2 linked regions of the Polymorphobacter megasporae genome follow. The protein of the gene in region 1 interacts with the protein of each later gene in a pairwise test. Links are inferred from orthologs where the notes say so. Each region holds a gene or a part of one and is shown on either strand. Other genes may lie near its edges.

Region 1 (3,948 bases):
GTCGTCCCGAGGAAAAAGAGGATTTCGGCCAGACATTCGCCGTGTGGGGGATCAAGTCGGGTCCGTACCTGATGCTTCCGTTCTTCGGCCCATCGACGCTGCGCGACGGCGTCGGGCTTGGTGTCGAGTTCGCGGTCGATCCGGTGCCGTATATCCGCAACGCCGTGATCGACTGGAAATTCTATTACTCGGTCGCCGAGTTCGGGCTGAAGGCGGTCGACCTGCGGTCGCAGCTGATCGACGCCGGTGCCGACGGGCTGCTCGCGGGCAGCCTCGACGAATATGCGACGGTGCGGTCGGCGTATCTCCAGCATCGCCAGTCGCAGATCTACGACGGCAATCCGCCCGACGAGGACGATATGACCCCAGCCGATGCGCCGCTCGCGCCAGGCGGCACGCGCCAGCCGGACTCGTCGACGCCGCAGCCCCCGTCGGCGGTGCCGACGACCCCGGTGCCGAGCGCGACCGACCAGCCGACGGCGGCCGACAAGCCCGCGGGCGACGCGACAACGCCGCCTGCCGCGACTTCAGCCGACGCGCCCAAGGCGCCGTGATCCGCCTCGCTGCCCTCGCGGGATTGCTTGCGCTCGCAGCGTGCAACAAGGCTCCCGACCCGGCGGCGAGCGCGAGCGCGCGCGATATCGACGCCGGAATGCGCAAGGCGGTCGACGATACCGATGCGGCACGCAGCGAGGCGACGACGCCTGCGCGACCCCTCGCCGCACCGGAACCAACGTCGAAGTGATCGGGTTGTGCGGCTGATTGCCAGCAACCGAGGATAAATTAATGCGCACCGCCATCAGCATCGTCGCCATCGCCGCCGCACTCAGCCTCGGCGCGTGCGGCAAGAAGGCCGACGACGCGACGACGACGACGACATCATCGACCGCGACCGATACGGCAGCCAGCGGCAGCGCGATGGGCAGCACCGGGACCGCGGACACGTCGACCACTGCCGGAAACGGCGCCGCGGCAACCGGCGGTGACGTCAGCGGCGGTGCAGCCGGTTCGACCCCGTCGAGCGGTGCGACCGACGCGGGTTCGGGCGCAACGACGACCGCCGGCAGCTCGGGTAGCAGCATGGCGGGCGGCAGTGTCGGAACCACCCCGGCGAACAGCGCCGGCAGCGAGACCCCGGCACCCGCTTCGCGTTAAGCGCCAGTCGGATACGGAAAGGCCGCGGCGTTCGCCGCGGCCTTTTTCGTATCCGCTGCAGACCATCGTCTCGGCGAACGAAAAAGGGCCGCGGTTCGCACCGCGGCCCTTCGTCCGTTCAGCGGTTGGGGTGGACTAGAAGTCCATCCCGCCCATGCCGCCCATTCCGCCGCCGCCCATGCCGCCGCCCATTCCGCCCGACTTGTCGTCGGCCGGCTGGTCGGTGATCGCAGCTTCGGTGGTGATCAGCAGCGAGGCAACCGACGCCGCATCCTGAAGCGCGGTGCGGACGACCTTGGTCGGGTCGATCACGCCGCTGACCAGCAGGTTCTCGTAGGTGTCGGTCTGCGCGTTGAAGCCGATGTTCTGATCGTCGCCATCGAGCAGCTTGCCCGAAATCACCGCGCCGTCATGCCCGGCATTCTGGGCGATCTGGCGAACCGGCGCGAACAGCGCCTTGCGGATGATGTCGATGCCGCGGGTCTGGTCGTCGTTGGCACCCTTCATGCCCTCGAGCGCCTTCGTCGCGTAGAGCAGCGCGGTGCCGCCACCGGGGACAACGCCTTCTTCGACCGCAGCGCGGGTCGCGTGGAGGGCGTCGTCGACGCGGTCCTTGCGCTCCTTGACTTCGACTTCGGTCGAGCCGCCGACCTTGAGAACGGCGACGCCGCCCGCAAGCTTGGCGAGACGCTCCTGGAGCTTCTCCTTGTCGTAGTCCGAGGTCGTGATCTCGATCTGCGCACGGATCTGCTCGACGCGGCCCTTGATCGCTTCGGCATCACCCGCGCCGTCGATGACGGTCGAATTGTCCTTGTCGATCGTGACGCGCTTGGCCTGACCGAGCATCGCCAGCGTGACGTTCTCGAGCTTGATGCCGAGGTCTTCCGAGATCATCTGACCGGCGGTCAGGATCGCGATGTCCTCGAGCATCGCCTTGCGGCGATCACCGAAGCCGGGAGCCTTGACGGCAGCAACCTTGAGGCCGCCGCGCAGCTTGTTGACGACGAGCGTGGCCAGAGCCTCGCCCTCGACGTCCTCGGCGATGATCAGAAGCGGACGCGACGACTGGACGACGGCCTCGAGGACCGGGAGCAGCGCCTGCAGGTTCGATAGCTTCTTCTCGTGGATGAGGATGTACGGGTTGTCGAGTTCGACCGTCATCTTCTCGGGGTTGGTGATGAAGTACGGGCTGAGGTAGCCGCGGTCGAACTGCATGCCTTCGACGACATCGAGCTCGGAGGCCATACCCTTGGCTTCCTCGACGGTGATGACGCCTTCCTTGCCGACCTTTTCCATCGCCTTGGCGATCATCTCGCCGATTTCGGTCTCGCCGTTTGCCGAGATCGTACCGACCTGGGCGATTTCGGCGGTGCCGGCGACATCCTTCGAGCGCGCCTTGAGGTCGGCGACGACGGCGGTAACCGCCATGTCGATGCCGCGCTTGAGGTCCATCGGGTTCATGCCGGCCGAGACCGACTTCATGCCCTCGCGAACGATCGCCTGAGCGAGGACGGTCGCGGTGGTGGTGCCGTCACCGGCCTTGTCGTTGGTCTTCGAAGCGACTTCACGGACCATCTGCGCGCCGAGGTTCTCGAAGCGGTCCTTGAGCTCGATTTCCTTGGCGACGGTGACGCCGTCCTTGGTGATGCGCGGGGCGCCGAAGCTCTTTTCGATGACGACGTTGCGGCCCTTGGGACCGAGCGTCACCTTCACTGCATCGGCGAGAATGTCGACGCCGCGGAGAATGCGTTCACGAGCGTCGCGCGAAAAGCGGACATCTTTCGCTGCCATGTGATTATTCCTTAGCTGATTGAATGGATTGGACTGCGAAGCTCGGGATCGGAATTAACCGATGATCCCTAAGATATCGCTTTCCTTCATGATGAGCAGGTCTTCGCCGTCGACCTTGACCTCGGTGCCCGACCACTTGCCGAACAGGATCTTGTCGCCGGCCTTGACGTCCATCGGCGTGATGCCGCCGTCGTCGCGACGGCCACCGGAACCGGCGGAGACGACTTCACCTTCCTGGGGCTTTTCCTTGGCGGTGTCGGGAATGATGATCCCGCCCGCGGTCTTTTCCTCGGCTTCGATACGACGGACGAGCACGCGATCGTGCAGCGGCGTGAACTTCATGAGGGTCTCACCTTCAACGGATGAATGGGCTCGCTGGCACTCACCATAAGCGAGTGCTAACGCCGGACGCATATGGTCGTGGGGCTCACGATCGTCAACCTTCGTCCATGTTAAGTTCTTGTGTCGCGCCCCGGTTGTACGGTCTCGCCTCGTCCCGCTATAGCTGCGCCACGGTTCGTCCAAGGTGATCCTTCGAATGACTTTCGTCCGCGGTGCGTGGCGCTTCCTCGTCGGGGTCAAGGACCTTGGCGTCCTGATCCTGCTGTTGATTCTCGCGCTCGCCATATGGGCGGCGTTCCACACCCGTACAGCGAGCATTCCCAACGGCAGCGCGCTGGTCCTCGACCTTGACGGCCCGGTTGTCGACCAGTCGAGCGAGCGGTCGCCGTTCGCCGCGGTCACCGGCGGCCCGACCGGCGGCAACGAGATCGAAGTGCGTGACGTCGTCCGCTCGATCGATGCTGCGCGAACCGATGGCCGGATCAAGCTGATCGTCCTCCAGCTCGACACCTTCATCGGCGCGGGCGAGGCCAACCTCCAGTCGATCGCGGCGGCGTTGCAGAACTTCAAGCGCAGCGGCAAGCCGGTCTACGCCTATGCCACCGCCTACACCGATGCGAGCTACTACCTTGCGGCGCAGGCGAACCACGCGTGGATCAA
Region 2 (3,128 bases), 1.4 Mb from region 1 along the record:
CGCCGCTTCACGCTGGCCGCGGGTGTGCGTCGCGCGCGGCAGCATGCCGTATTCGGCGGTGACCCAGCCCTCGCCCTTGCCGCGCAACCACGGCGGCAGGCGCTCCTCGACCGAGGCGGTGACGAGGACGTGGGTGTCGCCGAACTTGACGAGGCACGACCCCTCGGCGTGGGCGTTGAAGCCGGGAATCAGCTCGACGCGGCGCATCGCGTCGGGGGCGCGGCCTGAAGGGCGCATGGTCGGTCCTTACACTGTGAACGCGGACGCTTAGCCGCTCGGACGGTTGAGCGGAACCCCGTGCCGCCCTACATTGCGGCAATGCAGTCGCCGCCGATCACCGAGCTTAACGACCGCGCGCGCGAGGTCTTCCGCCAAATCGTCGAGTCGTACATCGAACACGGCAGCCCGGTCGGGTCGCGGACGCTGTCGAAGCTGACGATGCTCGGCCTGTCGCCGGCGTCGATCCGCAACGTCATGCAGGACCTCGAGGAACTCGGGCTGCTCGCGTCGCCGCATTCGTCGGCGGGGCGGCTGCCGACCGAACTCGGTCTGCGGCTGTTCGTCGACGGCATGATGCAGACGACCGCGCCGACCGACGCCGAGCGCGGCGCGATCGAGAGCCAGGTCGCGGGGACGGCGTCGATGGAGGACATCCTCGGGCGCACCACTTCCGTGCTTTCGGGCCTCAGCGCATGCGCGGGCATCGTCCTCGTCCCGCGTCACGAGATGTACGTCCGTCAGGTCAGCTTCGTCCCACTGTCGCCGGTGCGTGCGCTGGCGATTCTCGTCGGGGGCGACGGCTCGGTCGAGAACCGGGTGATCGACCTGCCGCCGGGATTGCCGCCGACCGCCCTGATCGAGGCGGCGAACTATATCAACGCGCGGCTCCATGGGCTGACGCTCGCCGAGGCGGCCGTCCGGTTGCGAGCCGAGATCGACGACGACCGCGCGCAGCTCGATGTCCTGACGCAAACGCTGGTTCAGGCGGGGCTGGCGAGCTGGTCGTCCGACGGGGCAGCGCGTCCGGTGCTGATCGTCCGCGGCAGCGCGCACCTCGTTGCGGGCGATGCGAACGACCTCGACCGCGTCCGGCTGCTGCTCGACGACCTCGAGGGCAAGGAAGAACTCGTCCGGCTGCTCGACTCTGCATCGGGCGGCGAGGCGTGCAAGATTTTCATCGGGGCCGAGAACAAGCTGTTTTCGTTGTCCGGGTCGAGCGTTATAGCGGCACCGTACCGTTCGGCGGGCCGCGTCGTCGGCGTCGTCGGCGTGATCGGGCCGACCCGCTTGAATTACGCCCGGGTCGTTCCGATGGTGGACTATACCGCAAAAACATTGAGCAGGTTGATCGCATGACCGACGAAACGATGATCTCCCCCGACGATGCTGTCACTGGCGCGAGCGAGGCCGACACCGGCGCGCCGAGCCATGAGGACGTCATCCGCGAGCGCGACGAAGAAATCGCCAGCCTCAAGGACCGGCTGCTCCGCGCTGCTGCCGAGACCGAAAACGTCCGCCGTCGCCTCGAGCGCGAGAAGGTCGACGCGTCGAGCTATGCGATGACCGGGTTCGCCCGCGATTTGCTCGGCGTTGCCGACAACCTCCGCCGCGCGATATCGGCACTTCCGGCCGAGGCTCCCGGCTTCGAAGCGGTCAAGACCGGCATCGAGGCCACCGAGCGCGAGATGACGAGCGTGCTTGCGCGCCACGGCATCACCCGCGTCGTCACCGACGGCGCCAAGCTTGACCCGAACCGCCATCAGGCGATGCTCGAAGTCGACAGCGAGCATCACGAGCCGGGTGCGATCGTCGCCGAATTGCAGGCGGGCTATACGATCAAGGACCGGCTGCTCCGCCCGGCGATGGTCAGCGTCGCCAAGGCGCGCACCGACGCCTCCGCTTAGTCGCGCCGGAGACTGGGGCAGCCGCATGATCATCGTCGTCGCCCGAATCGAGGTCGATCCGACATCGCTCCCGCGGCTGAGGCCGTTGCTCGACCGTCTCAGCCAGATGACGTGGCACGAGAGCGGCTGCCTCAGCTATTCGATCGCGGTCGAAAGCGAGAGCGATGGCATCATTAGCCTCGTCGAACGCTGGCAGGACGAAGCGGCGCTTCACGCCTACCTTGCGACTCCGGCGATGATGGCGTTGAAGGCCGAGTTCACCCCGGAGCAGATCACCGTCGATGCGCGGATTTACGATGTTACCGGTGAGCGGCCGCTTCCCGACGCCAAGCCGCCGCCGGTGCTGACCATCGTCACGCGCGGAAACGGGATCAGCGCAGCGTAAGTATCGAGCGATGGAGCGTTCGCGACGCGAGCGCCTTCATCGATGAAATAGGCGTCGGCGACGATACAGGCCTGCTGCTCGATCCCATACCGGGCAAATGGCTTTCCCGGCACCAGGGGTAGGTAGTCGTACCGTGCCCACGGCATGCGGCGCAGCGGGAGCCGGATGCCGGACTGATGCTGCCAGACATGGACCAGTTCGTGGACCAGCAGCGTTCGCGATGCGAGGCCTGCGACGGAGAAGTCTTCACGCCACTCGATGCCCTTGGGATGGAACCAGACATGACCGTCGGGGGCCATCACGACGCCGCGCGGCTGGAACGGAAACCATCTCCCGCGACGCAATGTGATTGGAGCGGGGTCGAGCGCGTGGCCGAATACCCGGTTGGCAATGGCGCGCTCGCCGGTTGTCAGCGGGCGGGCAAACTCAATGCGCGCCATGGCCCGACATCGGCATCACCATCGGCATCGCATCGGCCCCGGCGGCGCTGGCGACCGCCTCGACCTTGATCATCGTGCCTCCGTTGAAGCGGAACATCAGCGGCACCGTTTCGCCGGGCTTGAAGGTGGACGGAAGGTTGAAGATCATCAGGTGGCGACCGCCTGGGGCAAAGCGCATCCGCTCGTTGGCGGCGACGCGGACCGATGGCAGCCTGTCCATCCGCATCACCTCGCCCGCCATGCTCATCCCATGCATCTCGATTCGTGCGAGCGGCGACTCGACCGCGATCAATTCGATCGGCGCGGCTCTCGTCTCGAGGGTGAAGTAGCCCGCCGCAGGACGACCGGGCACAGCCGGGAGCCTTATCCAGGCCGCCGTGACTCGCGGCGTAACCGTCG

The links. The genes of interacting proteins can lie anywhere in the genome.
Region 2: the proteins of groL (region 1) and grpE interact in binary tests that used the Escherichia coli proteins (3 or more experiments, as listed by UniProt). The link is inferred for Polymorphobacter megasporae from one-to-one orthologs.

The regions. Positions count from the first base shown.
Region 1 is NZ_CP081848.1:2,906,581-2,910,528, reverse strand. Bases 619-3,487 are described here. They hold groL (chaperonin GroEL), read right to left. Parts: upstream 2,947-3,487; coding sequence 1,291-2,946; downstream 619-1,290. Other genes in these bases: sppA (signal peptide peptidase SppA), read left to right, coding at 3,485-3,487; groES (co-chaperone GroES), read right to left, coding at 3,001-3,288; KTC28_RS13610 (hypothetical protein), read left to right, coding at 787-1,155; KTC28_RS13615 (hypothetical protein), read left to right, coding at 619-745. Outside these bases: KTC28_RS13620 (MlaA family lipoprotein), read left to right, coding at 1-554; more of KTC28_RS13615, read left to right, coding at 551-618; more of sppA, read left to right, coding at 3,488-3,948.
Region 2 is NZ_CP081848.1:1,537,056-1,540,183, forward strand. The notes cover bases 154-3,128. They hold grpE (nucleotide exchange factor GrpE), read left to right. Parts: upstream 154-1,352; coding sequence 1,353-1,904; downstream 1,905-3,128. Other genes in these bases: rph (ribonuclease PH), read right to left, coding at 154-237; hrcA (heat-inducible transcriptional repressor HrcA), read left to right, coding at 319-1,356; KTC28_RS07260 (putative quinol monooxygenase), read left to right, coding at 1,930-2,289; KTC28_RS07265 (vgr related protein), read right to left, coding at 2,196-2,729; KTC28_RS07270 (copper chaperone PCu(A)C), read right to left, coding at 2,716-3,081. Outside these bases: more of rph, read right to left, coding at 1-153. UniProt on the Escherichia coli protein: Participates actively in the response to hyperosmotic and heat shock by preventing the aggregation of stress-denatured proteins, in association with DnaK and GrpE. It is the nucleotide exchange factor for DnaK and may function as a thermosensor.